2 regions of the Streptomyces sp. NPDC041713 genome follow, and region 2 is predicted to be linked to the other one. Evidence: predicted binding sites of a transcription regulator. Region 2 holds the regulator's gene; the other holds the start of a gene.
The links. Region 2 encodes HrcA, which represses chaperone genes, less so after heat shock. Its sites were predicted from a motif close to TTNGCACTCNGNNNNNCNGAGTGCNAA; they were not measured.
Positions count from the first base shown of each region.

Region 1: groL (chaperonin GroEL) is a predicted target of HrcA. The motif match lies at 6,872-6,898, and genes of this name have one in related genera.

Region 1 is NZ_JBVIZY010000005.1:531,355-541,211, forward strand. Features, by position in the region: gene murQ (N-acetylmuramic acid 6-phosphate etherase) at 1-209, shown strand, start outside; gene ACZ6CV_RS18785 (hypothetical protein) at 252-485, opposite strand; gene ACZ6CV_RS18790 (hypothetical protein) at 482-694, opposite strand; gene ACZ6CV_RS18795 (helix-turn-helix domain-containing protein) at 809-1,651, shown strand; gene ACZ6CV_RS18800 (DUF397 domain-containing protein) at 1,632-1,889, shown strand; gene ACZ6CV_RS18805 (esterase/lipase family protein) at 3,732-5,006, shown strand; gene groL (chaperonin GroEL) at 5,114-6,739, opposite strand; gene ACZ6CV_RS18815 (cold-shock protein) at 7,061-7,264, opposite strand; gene ACZ6CV_RS18820 (MoaD/ThiS family protein) at 7,686-7,961, opposite strand; gene thrC (threonine synthase) at 8,049-9,344, opposite strand; SAM riboswitch class I at 9,362-9,518, opposite strand; gene ACZ6CV_RS18830 (glucosyl-3-phosphoglycerate synthase) at 9,660-9,857, shown strand, end outside.
Region 2 is NZ_JBVIZY010000001.1:154,310-164,166, forward strand. Features, by position in the region: gene hemW (radical SAM family heme chaperone HemW) at 1-412, shown strand, start outside; gene ACZ6CV_RS00650 (DUF3097 domain-containing protein) at 1,120-1,947, opposite strand; gene ACZ6CV_RS00655 (MBL fold metallo-hydrolase) at 1,983-2,723, opposite strand; gene hrcA (heat-inducible transcriptional repressor HrcA) at 2,917-3,933, shown strand; gene dnaJ (molecular chaperone DnaJ) at 3,934-5,073, shown strand; gene ACZ6CV_RS00670 (nitronate monooxygenase) at 5,345-6,472, shown strand; gene ACZ6CV_RS00675 (16S rRNA (uracil(1498)-N(3))-methyltransferase) at 6,469-7,209, shown strand; gene ACZ6CV_RS00680 (VOC family protein) at 7,250-7,642, shown strand; gene ACZ6CV_RS00685 (hypothetical protein) at 7,745-8,389, shown strand; gene ACZ6CV_RS00690 (S41 family peptidase) at 8,483-9,857, shown strand, end outside.

The DNA of each region.
Region 1 (9,857 bases), on a different contig from region 2:
GTTCGCGCCGCATCGTCGCGCTCGCCACGGGCGCGTCCGACGAGGAGATCGAGGCGGCCCTCGCCGCGACCGACGGCGAGGTGAAGAACGCGATCCTCACGCTCCTCGGCAAGGTGGACGCCGCGACGGCGGCGACGCTCCTGAGGACGTCGTCCGGCCACCTCCGCACGGCCCTCGACCAGGCTTCCACCACGACCGACACGGCCTGAGCCGGGCCCGGTGTCGGGACGTACCGCGCGGCGGCGGCGCGGTCATCGTGGCCTGGCCTGCACCTGGCGGTTCAGCTCACGCACCCGTTCGCGGAGCACCTCTCCCGGGGGCGCGTCGCGGATCTCCGCCGGCGGGCAGTCCCACTCCCGGCCGCCGCCGATCGGCCTGAGCTGGACGAGTCCGCCCACGCATCCCATCACCTCCCCCACGCTTCCGTCCCGGTAGTCCACGGCGTACGTGCCCGTCTCCGGCACGCTCGGGTCCTCGGTGCTCATCGCGTCCCCTCCAGTACGGCGGCCAGCCGCAGCGCCGTGTCGAGGTTGCAGCGACCCAGCTCCACGAGGGGCAGCGCGCCCTCGTCCGCGGCGGTCAGCGGGTCCATCCGCAACGACGGCAGCGTGACGCCCACCCTCGCGAGGCCCGCCCTCAACTCCCGTACGGCCTCCTCCGCCGCCCTCACCCGTTCCCGCGCCGTCAGCGCCATGAGCTCCGCCTTTCCACCGAGTGTTCTGCTTTCCTCACCCAGCGTGTCCGAGCTTCCGTACGCTGAACAGCGCGGGAATCCCAACAACCCCCTGTGCATGGTGGAGCATTGCCCATGACCCGTCCCAAGGACCTGAACCCCTCATCGAACCCCCGCGCCCTCCTCGGCGCGGAGCTGCGCCACGCCCGCGAACGGGCAGGCCTGAGCCAGGAGGCTCTGGGTACACCGCTCTTCGTGAGCGGGTCGTTCATCGGTCAGCTGGAGGCCGGTACGCGGAGAATGCATCTGGAATACGCGCGGCACTTCGACGAAGTCCTCGACGCGCAAGGCTTCTTCACCCGCAATTGCGGAGCCCTCGCCAAGTCGAGGTATCCGGACCACTTCGCGGAAGCGGCGGAAGCGGAAGCCGTTGCTACGACCATCAGGGAGTACGCGCCCCAACTGGTTCCGGGGCTTCTTCAGACCGAGGCATACGCGCGAGCCATGTTCCGCGACGGCCGCCCGACGGCGACAGAAGAAGAGATCGACGACCTGGTTGCCACTCGGCTGGACAGGGCTCACTTACTTGACGATCCAACAACTCCCATGTTGTGGGCCGTCCTTGACGAGGCCGTACTTCGACGGGTTGTGGGCGGCCCTTCGGTCATGGCAGGAGTCCTGGGGCACATCGCGACGCCGGGCCGGAGGCGCCGCATCACCGTTCAGGTACTCCCGTTCGCGGCCGGCGGGCACATCGCGATGGGCGGCTCACTCAAGTTGATGGCCTGCAGGGACGCTCCGCAACTCGCTTACCTGGAAGGTTTCGGGACAGGTCGCCTCGAGGACGACCCTGCCACCGTGGCCCGGTACGACCTGGCCCACGCTCTCCTCGGGGCGAGTGCTCTCTCACCGCAACTATCCCTGGCCCTGCTCGAAACAGTGGCAGAGGATTACACACATGAAGAGCAACAGCCCTGAGTACGACCTGAGCACGGCCACCTGGCGCAAGTCCAGTTACAGCGATGCCAGCGGCGGCAATTGCGTCGAAGTGGCCGTCTGGCGAAAGTCCACCTACGGCAGGGGAAGCGGGGGAGACTGCCTGGAAGTCGCGGGCGGGTACCTGGAATTCGTCCCTGTGCGCGACTCGAAGGACCCGGGCGGGCCCCACCTCCTCTTCCGCGCCATGAGCTGGGCCGCATTCGTGACGGCCCTCTAGTCGGTGTCTTCGGTGGGCCGGTGCCTTGGATTCGTACCGGGGCCGCCCGGGGTTTTGCGGAGTGTGGCGGTTCCGGGCCGGCAGTAAAGGGCGCTCCGCTGCGCTACGCGTCGGCTTCGCCGATTCCGCTGCGCTCCACCCTTGACTCCCGTCCCTACACCGCACGTTGACGTTCGACCCGGACGGCCAGGGGTGAGGCGGCGGGCGACGCTGGGATGGGTCATCGGCTTTCGCTGCCGGGTGCGGACCGGTCCATCGTGGGCGGAGGCTCCGGTGCGAGCTCGGCCACCCCGGCGGCCTCCCTGCTCGGGTCATCCCCTTTCGCTGCCGGGTGCGGACCGGCCCATCGTGAGCCGACGCCTCGGTGCGTGCTCGACCAGCCGCGCGACTTCGCTGCTCTGGTCATCACCTTTCGCGGCCGGGTGCAGTCCGGGGCAGCGTGCCTGGCCGTTTCGGTCGAGGTGAGGTCGGGGGCGCGGGGTGGGTTCTCGTGGTCTGGCACCTACTTCGGCAAAGTTGCGAATCGATACGCCGCGCACCCCCTGGCCAGACCGTATGCGCCCCCGGGGGCGCAAGCCCGCCCTCTGACGTCAGGCCCGTCCCCGCTCCATCCCTCCCCCTCGGTGACCTACTTTGGGAAAGTTGCGAATCAGATCCTCGCGCGCCCCCTGCCACGCCCCGCGCGCCGCCGGGCGGGTGCCCGATCGCAGGATCCTGCCCCGCCGTCGAACCCGGTAGCCCCACCGAACTCACCCGCCCCACAGATCTCATGCGCCACGAGAACCCACCAGTCCCACAATCCCCATGACTCGCAGAGGGCCCACCCGCCCCGTTCCGTTCGGCGGACTGGACAGTTCCGGGGGCGCTTGGGGTGGTGACAGGGGGGGCGTGCGGCATATTCATTCGCAACTTTCCCAAAGTAGGTGACAGGGGCCGGGACGGCAGTCCCCTGCCCCAGGCAGCGCATTGACGGTGACACCTGTCGACGCTGGGCCGGTCCGCACCCGGCGATGAAAGGTAATGACCCGAGTAGTGAGGCCGCCGGGCTGGCCGAACGCGCACCGTGGCCTCCGCCCACGATGGGCCGGTCCGCACCCGGCCGCGAGAGCCGATGACCCGACCACACCGGCCGTGGGCCGAGCTCGCACGAGGGCGTCGGCGCACGATGAGCCGGGCCGCACCCGGCAGCGAAACGTGATGACCCGAGCAGCGAGGTCCGCCGCCTCACCCCTGGCCGTCCGGGTCGGAGGTCACGTCGCGGTGGAGGGGCGGGAGTCAAGGGTGGAGCGGAGCGGAATCGGCGGAGCCGACGCCCGTAGGGCGCCCTTTACTCGCGGCCCGGAGCCGCCACACTCCGCAAAACCCCGGGCGGCCCCGGTGACCTTCAACGTCTCCGGTCCACCGAAGCGCGACCTCCGGGCGGAGCCCCACCGTAGTTCCGGCCCACCATTGGCCGGGGCGGCCCCGCCAACCGGCAAAGGCACCGGCCCAGCGAAGCGGGACCTCCGGAACCAGCCCCGCCCCCGGTCGCCTTCGCGACAGACTTGGTGACGGTTCCCGGCCCCCCGCCACCCCCCGTCCCCCACCGACTTGGCCGACGCGCCGTCGCCCCGCGAGGGGACCGCGTCCAGTCCCCCCGTACGCCGCAGGCCACCGCGCCCCGCCCCTCGCGCCCCAGCCGTAACCGGCCCGAACCCGCCCTGTCCGAAAGGGTCCTGCCCCGGCCCGCATCCGGGCGCTTCCCCTATCCGGCGACTACCGGACGTATCAAAGATGGCACCGAACGTGACCGGAACGAACGCCTCGCGTACCGCATCGAAGCCGCACCACCGGAGGGGATCCATGACCAAGCCCAGCGACCCCAACGCGTCGAACGAACCGCACGAGCCCGCCGACCCGCAGATCTCCGAGGCCTTCGGGGCCGCCGCCCGCGTCATCCTGGCCCCCGGGTCCAGGGACGCCAGGGAGCAGCCGGCCGAGGCGCCGGAGCCGGACGAGGAGTGGGCCCTGCCGAACGGCAGGGCCTGGGTGTACCTCGCCAACTCGGCGCAGGGGCTGACCCGGCCCGTGATCATCGGCGACGGATTCAACACCGGGCCCAGTGAGCTGGACTTCTCCTGGGAGATCCTGGAGCGCGGCCCGTACCCGTTCATCAGCGCCCTGCGCCGCCGCGGCCACGACGTCGTGCTCCTCGGCTTCGACGAGCGCAGCGCCTCCATCCTGGACAACGCGCAGGTCGCCCGCGCCGCGATCCTGGAGGCGATCGCGCGGCGCCGGGGTGACCGTCCGCTGACGGTCGGCGGGTTCAGCATGGGCGGGCTCGTCACGCGGTACGCCCTCGCCAGGATGGAACAGGAGGGCATCGACCACCAGACGGCGCTCTACTTCTCCTACGACAGCCCGCACCGCGGCGCGTGGATCCCCGTCGCCCTGCAGTCGTTCGCGCACTACATCCGGCGCCTCAACGCGGCGTTCTCGAACCAGATGAACAGCCCGGCCGCCCGTCAGCTGCTGTCGCAGCACATCGCCGAGTGGGACGACACCCCGGAGACCGACAAGGAACGCGTGGAGTTCCTCGCCGAGTTGGAACGGGTCGGCGGCTGGCCCGCGCGGCCCCGCAAGATCGGCGTCGCCAACGGCGTCCGCACCGGCGAGGGCAACGGCATCCGCGGCGGCGAGCAGGCCTTCCACGGCAAGGGCCTGGCCATCACCGGCACCCATCTGCACACCCAGTCCGCCGGCGAGAACCAACTCGTCGCGCAGTTGCGCGTGGTGACCTTGCGCAAGCCCCGTATCCACACCTCCGGCCTGCCGGAGACGGACGGCGCGCCCGGCGGCACCCTGGAGGGCTTCGGCATCCTCGCCGACGAGTTGGAGAAGATCCCGGCGATCATCGGACTCGGCTCCGCGGCCGACATCCGCGAACACTGCTTCGTGCCGACGGTCAGCGCGATCGCGCTGCGCGACATCGACACCCACGAGAAGCTGTACGCGCCGGTGACGGCCGCCGCCGAGGAGGAGAGCGAACTGGACGAGTTCCTCTGCGCCTCCCGCAACGAGGGCCACACCCTGGTGACCGAGGAGCTCTGCAGCTGGATCCTGGACCGCCTGCCGTAGTCGCGGACGGCTACCGGAAACGCCCACAACGCCCGAGGGCGGCACCCCTTCGTGAGAAGGAGTGCCGCCCTCGGTACGTGAAGACTGGCCTGCCGAGCCGAAGCGGCTCAGAAGTCCATGTCACCGCCCGGCATGCCGCCGCCGGCCGGGGCAGCGCCCGCCTTCTCCGGCTTGTCGGCGATGACGGCCTCGGTGGTGAGGAACAGCGCGGCGATGGAGGCGGCGTTCTGCAGGGCAGAGCGCGTCACCTTCGCCGGGTCGAGGATGCCCTCGGCGATCATGTCGACGTACTCACCGGTCGCGGCGTTCAGGCCGTGGCCGACGGTCAGGTTGCGCACCTTCTCGACGACGACGCCACCCTCGAGACCACCGTTGACGGCGATCTGCTTGAGCGGGGCCTCCAGGGCGAGCTTCACGGCGTTGGCGCCGGTCGCCTCGTCACCCTGCAGGTCGAGCTTCTCGAAGACCGAGGCGGCCTGCAGCAGGGCCACGCCACCGCCGGCGACGATGCCCTCTTCGACGGCCGCCTTCGCGTTGCGGACGGCGTCCTCGATGCGGTGCTTGCGCTCCTTGAGCTCGACCTCGGTCGCGGCACCGGCCTTGATGACGGCCACGCCGCCCGCGAGCTTCGCCAGGCGCTCCTGGAGCTTCTCGCGGTCGTAGTCCGAGTCGCTGTTCTCGATCTCGGCGCGGATCTGGTTGACGCGACCCTGGACCTGGTCGCTCTCACCGGAGCCGTCGACGATCGTCGTCTCGTCCTTGGTGATGACGACCTTGCGGGCGCGGCCGAGCAGGTCGAGACCGGCGTTCTCCAGCTTGAGGCCGACCTCCTCGGAGATGACGGTGCCACCGGTGAGGATGGCGATGTCGCCGAGCATGGCCTTGCGGCGGTCACCGAAGCCCGGGGCCTTGACGGCGACGGACTTGAAGGTGCCACGGATCTTGTTGACGACCAGGGTCGACAGGGCCTCGCCCTCGACGTCCTCGGCGATGATCAGCAGCGGCTTGCCGGACTGCATGACCTTCTCGAGGAGCGGAAGGAGGTCCTTCACGTTCGAGATCTTCGAGTTGACGATCAGGATGTACGGGTCGTCGAGCGACGCCTCCATACGCTCCATGTCGGTGGCGAAGTACGCCGAGATGTAGCCCTTGTCGAAGCGCATGCCCTCGGTGAGCTCGAGCTCCAGACCGAAGGTCTGCGACTCCTCGACGGTGATGACGCCTTCCTTGCCGACCTTGTCCATCGCCTCGGCGATGAGCTCGCCGATCTGGGTGTCGGCGGCGGAGATGGAGGCGGTCGAAGCGATCTGCTCCTTGGTCTCCACGTCCTTGGCCTGCTCGAGCAGGGCGCCGGAGACGGCCTCGACGGCCTTCTCGATGCCGCGCTTGAGGGCCATCGGGTTGGCACCGGCGGCCACGTTGCGCAGACCCTCGCGCACCAGGGCCTGGGCCAGGACGGTCGCGGTCGTCGTGCCGTCACCGGCGACGTCGTCCGTCTTCTTCGCGACCTCCTTGACCAGCTCGGCGCCGATCTTCTCGTACGGGTCCTCGAGCTCGATCTCCTTGGCGATGGAGACACCATCGTTGGTGATCGTGGGGGCGCCCCACTTCTTCTCGAGGACGACGTTGCGACCCTTGGGGCCCAGGGTCACCTTGACGGCGTCGGCGAGCTGGTTCATGCCGCGCTCGAGGCCGCGCCGTGCCTCCTCGTCGAACGCGATGATCTTGGCCATGTGAAGTGGTCCTCCCGGACGGGGTGGAAATGCAAGCAAACGGATCGCGCCTGCGCCCGCGACGGACGGCCTGCAGCCCTTGTGGTTCCTTGCCCCACCCGGCCTGCGGGCCTCACCGACCCGATCCAAGTTCTGTCACTCTCACTCGGAGAGTGCTAAGCCCAATGATTAGCACTCGCCCCCGTCGAGTGCAAGCGCCTCTTGAGGATCCCGGACAGTCCCCGGCGCGCGGCGCGCGTACCCCGCGCGCACGAGGGGCCCGTACCCCTGACGGGATACGGGCCCCTCGTGATACTTGCTTCGGTGGTCGATCGCGCCGAGCTAGACGGCGAGCTTGACCATGTCCGCCTGCGGACCCTTCTGGCCCTGCGAGATCTCGAATTCGACTCGCTGACCTTCTTCAAGGGTGCGGTACCCGTCCATCTGGATCGCGCTGTAGTGGACGAAAACATCCGCACCACCGTCGACCGCGATGAAGCCGTACCCCTTCTCCGCGTTGAACCACTTGACGGTGCCCTGAGCCATGCCTAACTCCCCTATTACTGGCCCTTGCACAGGACCGCACTTCGCGGACCCGGGTCAGACCTCACCCCCCACTGATTGGGGGTGTGCGCCGGAACGCGTCGACCGCCGCTGAATGTATCTGTCCAACTGCCGTCTGCAACAGGTCAATCGGACGAGAATTCTGGGCACGCGCGATCGGAAATATGCGGAGAATTTGCCGGAATTCAGGGCAAGTCGGGCCGGGCAAAAGCCACATGAGGCTCAAATGGGCGGCGCGCATTGGCTGCTTCTTGTCGACTCCGGGTCGACTTCGTATATGCGCTCGGCACAAACGGCGAAGCACACTTCCCAACTGTACCGCGCTCAACCATGCAGAATTGCCCCCTCCGTTTCTCCGACGGAGAGGGCAATTCGGGTTAAGCAGGGTTCTTGCGGAAAAGGATCAGCCGCCGGCGACGGCCGGAATGATCGAGACGCCCGCACCGTCCGGGGTGGCGGTCTCCAGGCCCTGCTCGAACCGGACGTCGTCGTCGTTGACGTACACGTTCACGAACCGGCGCAGCTTGCCCTGATCGTCCAGGACGCGGGCGGCGATGCCGGTGTGGTTCTTCTCCAGGTCGGCGATGACCTCCCCGAGGTTCGCCCCCTCGGCGGCGACCTCGGCCTTGCCGCCGGTGTAGGTACGCAGAATGGTGGGGATACGGACGTTGACGCTCATGGGTTTCACCTCAGGGATTACGGGCCCCGTCAGGGGCGCGGCGAACTGCGCGACCAGCCACATCCGGCCCGCAGGGAAAGGAGAAGGTCAGCCGGCCAGACCCGCGGAGCGAAACGCGTCGAGGTTCGGCTTGATCGTGGCGGTCGCCTGAGACCTCTCGGCGACAGCGTCGAGCGTCTTGAGCCCGTCCCCGGTGTTCAACACCACCGTGGTGAGCGACGGATCGATGAGCCCCGCCTCGACGAGCTTCTTCGTGACGCCCACCGTCACCCCGCCCGCGGTCTCCGCGAAGATCCCCTCACTCCGGGCGAGCAGCTCGATCGCCTCGACGACCTGCTCGTCGTCGACGTCCTCCACCGCACCCCCCGTACGCCGCGCGATGTCGAGCACGTACGGCCCGTCGGCCGGGTTGCCGATGGCCAGCGACTTGGCGATGGTGTTCGGCTTCTGCGGGCGGACCACGTCCTGGCCGGCCTTGAAGGCCGCCGACACCGGGGAGCACCCCTCCGCCTGCGCACCGAAGATCTTGTAGGGCTTGTCCTCGACGAGGCCCAGCGCGATGAGCTCCTTCAGCCCCTTGTCGATCTTCGTGAGCTGCGAGCCGGAGGCGATCGGGATGACCAGCTGGTCGGGGATGACCCACCCCAGCTGCTCGCAGATCTCGTACGCGAGGGTCTTGGAGCCCTCGCCGTAGTACGGCCGCAGGTTGACGTTGACGAAGCCCCAGCCCTCGCCCAGCGGGTCGCCGATGAGCTCGGAGCAGAAGCGGTTCACGTCGTCGTAGTTGCCCTCGATGCCGACGAGCTCGCCGCCGTAGACCGCGGCCATGACGACCTTGCCCTGCTCCAGGTCGTGCGGGATGAACACGCAGGAGCGGAAGCCGGCGCGGGCGGCGGCGGCGCCGACGGCGCCCGCGAGGTTGCCGGTGGAGGAGCAGGAGAGGGTGGTGAAGCCGAAGGCGCGCGCCGCTTCGAGGGCCTGCGCGACGACGCGGTCCTTGAAGGAGTGCGTGGGGTTGCCGGAGTCGTCCTTGACGAACAACTTGCCCTGTTGGACGCCGAGTTCGGCGGCGAGGTTGTCGGCCTTGACGAGCTTGGTCCAGCCGGGGTTCAGGTTCGGCTTGTCGGCCACGTCGGCGGGGACGGGCAGCAGCGGGGCGTAGCGCCAGATGTTGGCGGGGCCCGCCTCGATCTGCTTGCGCAGGGACTCCGGGTCGCCGAGGGGCAGGTCGTACGCGACTTCGAGGGGGCCGAAACACTCGGCGCAGGCGAAGATCGGGCCGAGCGGGAAGGTGGTGCCGCACTCCCGGCAGGAGAGTCCCGATGCGGGGCCGAGGTCTACGGAGGTGGTGGTGTTCTCGGTGGCGACAGTCTGCACAGCCATGGAGGCGAGGCCCTTTCTCCTCATCTTCCTCGCGACGCATCTCGCCGCGAGACGGATTTGGCACCTTCCCTAGCCGGGAGCCTCGCGGCGCTGATCACTTGATCGCGTACGAGACCGGCTGGAGGGTTGCCGGGGCTTCAACGGGCCGTATCCCTCTGCCCCTCTGGATGAGCGGTATTCGATTGTTGATCTCAGGCGGCGATGACCCCGACATGCGATGGTCACCGGCGTTGTTCAAGACTGTAACCGAAGCCCCGGACCCTTGAGATAGTCGTCCGAACCGCGAGATGGATCACATATGGGAGGACCGCGACCGTGCTGGAAGAGGTCGAGCACTGGCTGAGCAGGCGTTCCTGGTCTGTCGCCGACCGCCCGCCGGAGCTGCTGACCGCCGCCAAGCGGGCGTCGGGCACCACGGTGAGCGTCGTGCTGCCCGCGCTCGACGAGGAGAACACGGTCGGCCAGATCGTCGCCGAGATCCGCCGGGAACTCATGGAGCGGGTGCCGCTGGTC
Region 2 (9,857 bases):
GTCCAACTGGGCCACGTCCGAGGCGGGCCGCTGCCTGCACAACGAGCTGTACTGGCGGGGCGCGGACTGGTGGGGGGCCGGTCCTGGCGCCCACAGCCATGTGGGGGGCGTGCGGTGGTGGAACGTCAAGCATCCCGGGGCGTACGCGGGGGCGCTGGCGGGGGGTGGGTCGCCCGGGGCCGGGCGGGAACTCCTCTCCGCGGAGGACCGGCGGGTGGAGCGCATCCTCCTTGAGCTGCGGCTCCGGGAGGGCTGCCCCCTGTCACTCCTCAAGGAGGAGGGGCTCTCCGCCTCGCGCCGGGCGCTGGAGGAGGGCCTCCTGGAACGCACCCCGTACGCGGAGGGCCGCGCGGTCCTCACCCTGCGGGGCCGTTTGCTGGCGGACGCGGTGGTACGGGACCTGGTGGACTGACCCTGGCCCCTGGGCCTCCCGCACCCCAAGTCAGGCGCCCGGCGCCGGGGCGGGTGGGGGTTGGGCTCCCCCCGGCCCCCTCCAACGGCACAAACAGCCCCGCCGCTCCGCGGCGGATACCTCCCACCCACCCACCCGTTCACCCCGCACCGCCGGGTTGGAGTAGGGGCGGGCGGGGGGCTCACCTCGCGCTGTCCGGTTGGAGTGGGACTGGTTGGGTTTGCGCGGCGCGGGGTTTGGTTGGGGCGGGGGCTGGGTGCGGGGGCTGGGTGGGTGGGTTCTTACGTCGCGGGGTTCGGTTGGAGTGGGCCCGGGTGGGTGGGGGTTCGTCGCGACGTCCGGTTGGGGTCGGTGCACCGGGTGGGTGGGTTTCACGTTGCGATGTCTGGCGGGAGTGGGGCTCGGGTGGGTGGGGTCACCTCGCGCTGTCCGGTTGGAGTGGGTCGGGGTGGGTGGGTTCGCGCGCCACCCCACCGGGCCGCACCCGCACGCGAGTCCCCCCCCCCGGGGCGCGCCCGCTCGCGCTCGGGAGGGGGCGTGGGGGTATGTGCGCACGGAGCACCGAGCGCGCTGTAGCAATGTTGTTCGTGAGGCGTGGCGAATAGTGGGTGGCGAGTACGCACATACCCCCGCGGCCCCGCACCCAACGACGAAGCGAAGGCGCAGGCGCCCGCCCAAGGCGCCCCCGCCAGAACCCGCCCAACCCCCTACGCCAACGTCACGAAGTCGATCAGTTCCTCCACGCGGCCCAGAAGCGCCGGCTCCAGGTCCTTGTAGCTGCGCACCGAGCCCAGGATCCGCTGCCACGCCGCCCCCGTGTTCTCCGGCCAGCCGAGCGCCCGGCACACGCCGGTCTTCCAGTCCTGGCCCCGCGGGACCCTGGGCCACTCCGCGATGCCGACCGACGCCGGCTTCACCGCCTCCCAGACGTCGATGTAGGGGTGCCCCACCACCAGCGCGTGCGCGCTCGTGACCTCCGCCGCGATGCGGGACTCCTTGGATCCGGGGACCAGGTGGTCCACGAGGACGCCGAGGCGCGCGTCCGGCCCCGGTGCGAACTCCGCGACGATCGCGGGCAGGTCGTCGATGCCCTCCAGGTACTCCACGACCACGCCCTCGATGCGCAGGTCGTCGCCCCAGACCCGTTCCACCAGCTCCGCGTCGTGCCGCCCCTCCACGTAGATGCGCCCCGCCCGCGCGACCCGGGCCCGCGCCCCGGGCACGGCCACCGACCCGGAGGCCGTACGGGAGGGACGGGGCGAGGGCGAGGAAGGTGAACCCGCCGCGGGGCGGACCAGCGTCACCGGGCGGCCCTCCAGGAGGAACCCCCGCGGCTCCATGGGAAAGACGCGGTGCTTGCCGAAGCGGTCCTCCAGCGTCACCGTCGGCCCCTGCGCCGTCTTCTCGCACCGGATCACCGCCCCGCAGAAACCCGTGGTCAGCTCCTCGACCACGAGGCCGGCGTCCGCCGCCACCTCCGGTACGGGCTTCGGCTTCTTCCAGGGGGGCGTGAGATCGGCGGAGTACTGGCGCATTCTGCCGACGATAGGAAGAGTCGCGGCCGTCCGGGTCACGACACGCCGAAGCGCCCCGCCAGCGTGTCGCGCTGCGCACGGACAAAGGCCGCATTCACCGCGGCACCATGCCCCGGCACGTACACCGCGTCCTCCCCGCCGAGGTCGAGGAGCCGGTCCAGCGCCGCCGGCCAGTGCCGCGGCGCCGCGTCCGGACCCGCCTGCGGTTCGCCCGACTCCTCGACGAGGTCCCCGCAGAAGACCACCTCCCGCCCGCCGTCGGTGCCCGGCACCAGGACCGCCAGGTCGTGGGCGGTGTGCCCGGGGCCGACGTTCGCGAGCAGCACCTGGACGCCGCCCAGGTCGAGCGTCCACTCCCCGCACACCAGGTGGTGCGGGCGGACCAGGAGGTCGGCCGCCTCGGCCGCCGCCTCCGCGTCGAGCCCGTGCCGCACCGCGTCCGCGCGCAGCTCGTCGCGCCGCTCGGTGAGGACCGTCTCGACGCCCACCGCCCCGTACACCCGCACCCCCGCGAAGGCCGCCGCGCCGAGCACGTGGTCGAAGTGCGGGTGGGTGAGTGCGAGATGGGTCACCCGGCGGGTGCCGCCGAGGACGCGGCGGGCACCGGTGCGCAGGGCCGCGCCCTCGGCCAGGCTCGACCCCGCCTCGATCATGAGCGCCGCGTCGTCGCCGACGACCAGCCCCGCCGTGCAGTCCCAGACGGGCAGGCGGCGCCGCCCCACCCGCGGCGCCAGCCGTTCCCAGCCCGCCGCTTCCCATGCCGGCCTCACGTCCATACGGTGACGCTATCCGCACCGGCCCTCTCCGGCAGGACACCGGGGGCCGCCCTTGCCGGGGCCGTACCCCACGCCCGTACACTGACCCTTTGGAAGACTGGCACTCACCCGCGGGGAGTGCCAGGCGGGGGCCCGGGGGACACCGGAGCCCGTCGCGGACCGTGGACGACGCAGACAGCTGGAGGTGTGCGCGATGCTCAATGAACGCAGGCTCGAAGTGCTGCGCGCCATCGTCCATGACTATGTCGGGACGGAGGAGCCCGTCGGCTCCAAGGCGCTCACCGAGCGGCACCGTCTGGGGGTCTCCCCGGCCACCGTCCGCAACGACATGGCGGCGCTGGAGGAGGAGGGGTTCATCGCCCAGCCGCACACCAGTGCCGGGCGCATCCCGACGGACAAGGGCTACCGCCTGTTCGTCGACAAGCTCGCCGGTGTGAAGCCGATGACCGCGCCCGAGCGCCGGGCCATCCAGAACTTCCTCGACGGCGCCGTCGACCTCGACGACGTGGTGGGGCGCACGGTGCGGCTGCTCGCGCAGTTGACGCGGCAGGTCGCCGTCGTGCAGTACCCCTCGCTCACGCGGTCCACGGTGCGGCACGTGGAGTTGCTCTCGCTGGCTCCCGCGCGGCTGATGCTCGTACTGATCACGGACACCGGCCGGGTCGAGCAGCGGATGATCGACTGCCCGGCGCCGTTCGGCGAAAGCGCGCTCGCGGATCTGCGGGCGCGGCTCAACAGCCGGGTGGCGGGCCGCCGCTTCACGGACGTGCCGCAGCTCGTGCAGGATCTGCCCGAGGCCTTCGAGACCGAGGACCGCGGCACCGTGTCGACGGTCCTCGCCACCCTCCTCGAGACGCTCGTGGAGGAGACAGAGGAGCGGTTGATGATCGGCGGCACCGCCAATCTCACCCGCTTCGGACATGACTTTCCCCTCACCATCCGGCCCGTGCTGGAGGCACTGGAGGAGCAGGTCGTGCTCCTCAAGTTGCTTGGTGAGGTACAGGATTCGGGTATGGCCGTACGGATCGGTCACGAGAACGCCCATGAGGGACTCAGCTCCACGTCCGTGGTCTCGGTCGGCTACGGTTCGGGGAGCGAGGCAGTCGCCAAACTCGGCGTGGTCGGACCGACCCGCATGGACTATCCGGGAACGATGGGAGCAGTACGCGCAGTGGCACGTTACGTCGGACAGATCCTGGCGGAGTCGTAAGTGGCCACGGACTACTACGCCGTACTCGGCGTGCGCCGCGACGCTTCCCAGGACGAAATCAAGAAGGCCTTCCGCAGGCTGGCGCGTGAGCTTCACCCGGACGTGAATCCGGACCCGAAGACTCAGGAGCGCTTCAAGGAGATCAACGCCGCGTACGAGGTGTTGTCGGACCCGCAGAAGAAGCAGGTCTACGACCTCGGCGGGGATCCGCTGTCCCAGGCGGGCGGCGGCGGAGGCGCGGGCGGCTTCGGCGCCGGTGGCTTCGGCAACTTCTCCGACATCATGGACGCGTTCTTCGGTACGGCGTCGCAGCGCGGGCCCCGCTCGCGCACGCGCCGCGGCCAGGACGCCATGATCCGCCTGGAGATCGACCTCGACGAGGCGGCCTTCGGCACCACCAAGGACATCCAGGTCGACACGGCCGTGGTCTGTACGACCTGCAGCGGTGAGGGTGCCGCGCCGGGGACGTCCGCCCAGACGTGTGACATGTGCCGCGGTCGCGGTGAGGTGTCGCAGGTCACGCGGTCCTTCCTCGGCCAGGTCATGACCTCGCGGCCCTGCCCGCAGTGCCAGGGCTTCGGCACGGTCGTGCCCACCCCGTGCCCCGAGTGCGCCGGCGACGGCCGCATCCGGTCGCGGCGGACGCTCACCGTGAAGATCCCGGCCGGTGTCGACAACGGCACCCGGATCCAGCTCGCGGGCGAGGGCGAGGTCGGCCCCGGCGGCGGCCCCGCGGGCGACCTGTACGTGGAGATCCACGAGCTGCCGCACGAGGTCTTCCAGCGGCGCGGCGACGATCTGCACTGCACGGTGACCATCCCGATGACGGCGGCGGCGCTCGGCACGAAGGTGCCGCTGAAGACGCTGGACGGCATGGAGGAGATCGACATCCGGCCGGGCACGCAGTCCGGCCAGTCGGTCCCGCTGCACGGCCGCGGCATCACGCACCTGCGCGGCGGCGGTCGCGGTGACCTCATCGTGCACGTCGAGGTCCTCACGCCGACCAAGCTCGATCCCGAGCAGGAGCGGGTGCTGCGGGAGCTGGCGCAGCTGCGGGGGGAGGAACGGCCCACGGGGCAGTTCCAGCCGGGGCAGCAGGGGCTTTTCTCTCGCCTCAAGGATGCGTTCAACGGGCGGTAGCGCCTGGAGCGGTGACTTCGGCCCCCGGCGACGGTTCGTTCCGTTGCTGGGGGCTTTGTCGGTTCTCTGCGGGTGGTGGGGGCTTGGCGCGCAGTTCCCCGCGCCCCTGAACGGGCCGCTGCGCGCCCCGCCAGGGGGCGCGGGGAACTGCGCGAGCAACCCGGTACGGCCCACACCCGCCGGACGCGGGCCAGGGGGCAGACGAGGCGGCGCACGCCCGGCGTGGGGTACGCGATTCGGTGCGACCGAGAGCGCGTGGCACGATGCGTGCATGAGCTCCGCACCGACCGATCTCTGCCGCCACCCGATCGTGCAGGCGCCCATGGCGGGCGGCGCCAGTGGGCCGCAGCTGGCCGCCGCCGTCGCCGAGGCCGGTGGGCTCGGGTTCCTCGCCGCCGGGTACAAGACCGCCGACGGGATGTACCAGGAGATCAAACAGGTGCGGGGGCTGACCTCGCGGCCCTTCGGCGTCAACCTGTTCATGCCGCAGCCCGACACCGCGGACGCCGCCGCCGTCGAGGTCTACCGCAGCCAGCTCGCCGGCGAGGCGACCTGGTACGAGACGGAGCTCGGCGACCCCGACAGCGGACGCGACGACGGCTACGACGCCAAGCTCGCGATCCTGCTCGACGACCCCGTGCCGCTGGTCTCCTTCACCTTCGGCTGCCCCACCCGCGACGTCCTCGACGCCTTCGCCCGGGTCGGCACCCAGACCGTCGTCACCGTCACCACGGCCGAGGAGGCCCAGACCGCCCAGTGGGCCGGCGCCGACGCCGTCTGCGTGCAGGGCATCGAGGCGGGCGGCCACCAGGGGACGCACCGGGACAACCCCGAGACGGACGGCGCCGGGATCGGGCTGCTCTCCCTCATCACCCAGGTCCGCGAGACCGTGCAGATCCCCATCGTCGCGGCGGGCGGCCTGATGCGCGGCGCGCAGATCGCCGCGGTGCTCGCGGCCGGCGCGGACGCCGCGCAGCTCGGCACCGCCTTCCTGGTCACCCCCGAGTCGGGCGCCAACCCGCTGCACAAGCAGGCCCTGACCAACCCCTTGTTCGTCCGCACGGAGCTGACCCGCGCCTTCTCCGGCCGGCCCGCCCGCGGCCTCGTCAACCGCTTCATGCGCGAGCACGGCCCGTACGCCCCCGCCGCCTACCCGCAGGTCCACCACCTCACCAGCGGTCTGCGCAAGGCCGCGGCGAAGGCCGGGGACGCCCAGGCCATGGCGCTCTGGGCCGGGCAGGGCCACCGGCTCGCCAGGGAGCTGCCCGCCGGACAGCTCGTGGAGGTGCTCGCCGCCGAACTCGCCGAGGCCAGGGCCGCGTCGGCGGGCGACGCTTCCGGCATCCCTGGAACCCCGGGCACTCCGGGCACTCAGGGCACGCCGGGCGGTGCGGCATGACCGCGCCCGTCTTCGTCGTCGAGGACGTCACCCCGGGCGGCGACGGACGGTACGTACTGGACGGGCCCGAGGGCCGGCACGCCGTCTCCGTGAAGCGGCTGCGCGCCGGTGAGTACGTCGTTCTGACCGACGGGGCCGGGCGGTGGGCCCGGTGCGAGGTCATCGGCACGGAGGGCAAGGACCGGCTCGTACTGTCCATGGACGCCGTGTCGGAGGAGCCCGAGGAGTCGCCGCGCATCACCGTCGTGCAGGCCCTGCCCAAGGGCGACCGGGGTGAACTGGCCGTGGAGACCATGACGGAGACCGGCGTCGACGCCGTCGTCCCGTGGACCGCCGCGCGCTGCATCACGCAGTGGAAGGGCGACCGCGGGCTCAAGGCCCTCGCCAAGTGGCGGGCCACCGCGCGCGAGGCGGGCAAGCAGTCGCGCCGTGTCCGCTTCCCCGAGGTGGCCGACGCCGCCTCGACCAAGCAGGTCGCCGCCCTCCTCGCGGACGCCGACTTCGCGGCCGTCCTGCACGAGGAGGGCAGCGAACCGCTGGCCACCGCCCAACTCCCCGCCGCCGGACACATCGTGCTGGTCGTCGGCCCCGAAGGGGGCGTCTCGCCGGACGAGTTGGCGGCGTTCGCGGACGCGGGCGCGAAGCCGTACCGTCTGGGACGCAGTGTGCTGCGCACGTCGACGGCAGGGACGGCGGCGACCGCGCTGCTGCTCGGGCGGACGGGCCGCTGGTCCTGACCCCACCCCTTGAAGGCTGACGGCCACCTTGGAGGCCACGTTGGAACTCGCCCAAGTCCGGCTGCTCGTCACGGACTTCCCCGCCTGTTACCGCTTCTACGCCCACGTCCTCGGCCTCAAGCCCCAGTCGGGCGCCGAGGAGGGCCCGTACGAGAAGTTCAGCCCGGCCGTGGGTTCCGCGGGCATCGCGCTGCAGGACCGCTCGATGATGGCCGGACTCCTCGGCGAACTGGCCGAGCAGGCGTCCGGGCACCGCTCGCTGGTGGTGCTGCGGGTCGACGACCTGGACGCGTACTGCGCGCGGATCGTCGAGCGCGGGGGCGTCCTCGCGCACGGCCCTGCCCCCATGACCGAGCGCATGCGGGTGGCCCATCTCAAGGACCCCGAGGGGAACGTGGTGGAGCTCCAGGAGTGGCAGCTGCTGCGTTCCTGAGGAAGCGGGCCCGCCGAAGGCCTCCGGGCCCCGGGAAGCCTCGGGCGCATCGGACGCAAACCGGTCTACCGCCCCGCCGCCCGCGGTGGCACCCTGCCGCACATGGGGGCATTGAGGCGCATACGACACCGATCGGCGTACCGCTCACCGTCACGGCCGGTCCGCGCGCGGCGGCTGGGGATCGCGGCCGCTCTCGCGACCGCCGCCGCGCTCGGCATGACCGCGTGCGATCCGGTCGACGGCGGGATGAACACCTCGGCGGTCGCGTTCACCACCGACCAGGTGGCCACCAGAGCGCTGGAGCGGCAGCACACCGGGGTGGCCTGGCTCAGCTGCACCGGCCGGTTCGACGGCAAGGTGACGCCGGGGAACCGGAAGTCCGCCCGCGGCACCGCGATCCGCGTCGACTGCCAGGGCGAGACCGACGACGGCAAGAAGATCACCCTCAAGGGCACGGTGCGCTCGCTCGTCGACGGCGACTGCGTCCGCGGCGACCTCACGGCCTGGATCGACGGCAAGCAGTGGTTCCGCGTCGACGTGCTGGGCAACTGCGCCGAGGGCGACGGTGACAACGGCGGGGGCGGCGGGACCAAGCCGTCCCGGCCGACCCCGCCCCGGCCGACCCTCACCCACCGCCCGCCGCCCTCCCACGAGCAGCCCCGGCCCGCCCCCACCACCACCGTCACCGTGACCGTCACCGCGGACCCGCCGCCCCGGCCCACCTGCACCTGCCTGCCCGGCAAATGAGCCGGTGGCGGGGGTGGGCCGCACCGGGCGCGGTGTCGGGCAAGTGATCGAAACCGCTGTCGGGGCAGGCCGACGCTGCCTAGGCTGGACGGTGTGACAGAGGCAGCGCACACCACCGCGTATCTCCGATTCCCGCACATCCACGGCGAGTTGGCCGCCTTCACGGCCGAGGACGACGTCTGGGTCGCCCCCCTCGACGGCGGCCGCGCCTGGCGGGTCAGCGCCGACAACATGCCCGTGGACCACCCCCGGATATCCCCGGACGGCACGACCGTCGCCTGGACCTCCACCCGCGACGGAGCCCCCGAGGTGCACGTCGCGCCCCTGGATGGCGGCCGTTCCGAGCGGCTGACGTACTGGGGGAGCGGGAAGACCGCCGTGCGCGGCTGGACCCCCGACGGGCGGGTCCTCGCGGTCAGTTCGGCGGGCCAGGCCTCGCTGCGCCGCACCTGGGCGCGGGCCGTCCCGCTCGACGGCGGACCCGCGGCCACCCTGCCGTACGGCATCGTCGGCGACGTCGCACACGGCCCCGACGGGCAGGTCCTGCTGCTCTCCGCGCCGATGGGGCGCGAGGCCGCCTGGTGGAAGCGGTACCGGGGCGGCACCGCGGGCAAACTGTGGATCCGGCGGCCCGGTGACGAAGGGGACGACGGTGACGCCCCCTTCGTACGCGTCCACGAAGAGCTCGACGGGAACATGGAGTACCCGCTCTGGGTCGGCGAGCGCATCGCCTTCCTCAGTGACCACGAGGGCGTCGGCGCGGTCTACTCCTCGCTGCCCGACGGCTCGGACCTGCGCAGGCACAGCGGCGTCGACGGGTTCTACGCGCGCCACGCGGCCACCGACGGCACCCGCGTCGTGTACGCGTCCGCCGGCCGACTCTGGCTCCTGGACGACCTGGTGGACGCCGAACCGCGGCCGCTGGACATCCGGCTCGGCGGACAGCGCACCGACCTGCAGCCGCACCGGATCTCCGCCGCCCGCACGTTCGGCGCCGCCGTGCCCGACCACACCGGACGCGGCAGCGCCGTCTCCCTGCGCGGCTCCGTGCACTGGGTGACCCACCGCGAGGGACCCGCCCGCGCGCTCGCCGCCGAGCCCGGCGTGCGCGCCCGGCTGCCCCGCACCTTCCGGGTGCAGGGCGAGGAACACGTCGTGTGGGTGACGGACGCCGAGGGCGACGAGGCCCTGGAGTTCGCGCCGGCCACCGGGCCCGCGCCCGGCGCCACGCCCCGCAGGCTCGCCGCGGGACAGCTCGGCCGGGTCCTCTCGCTGGCCATGGCGCCCGACGGCTCCCGCGCCGCCGTCGCCTCGCACGACGGCCGGGTGCTGCTCGTCGAGCGGGAGACCGGCGAGGTCCGCGAGGTCGACCGCAGCGAGCACGGCGACGCCTCCGGGCTCGTCTTCTCGCCCGACTCCGCGTGGCTCGCCTGGTCGCACCCGGGGCCGGAGCCGCTGCGCCAGCTCA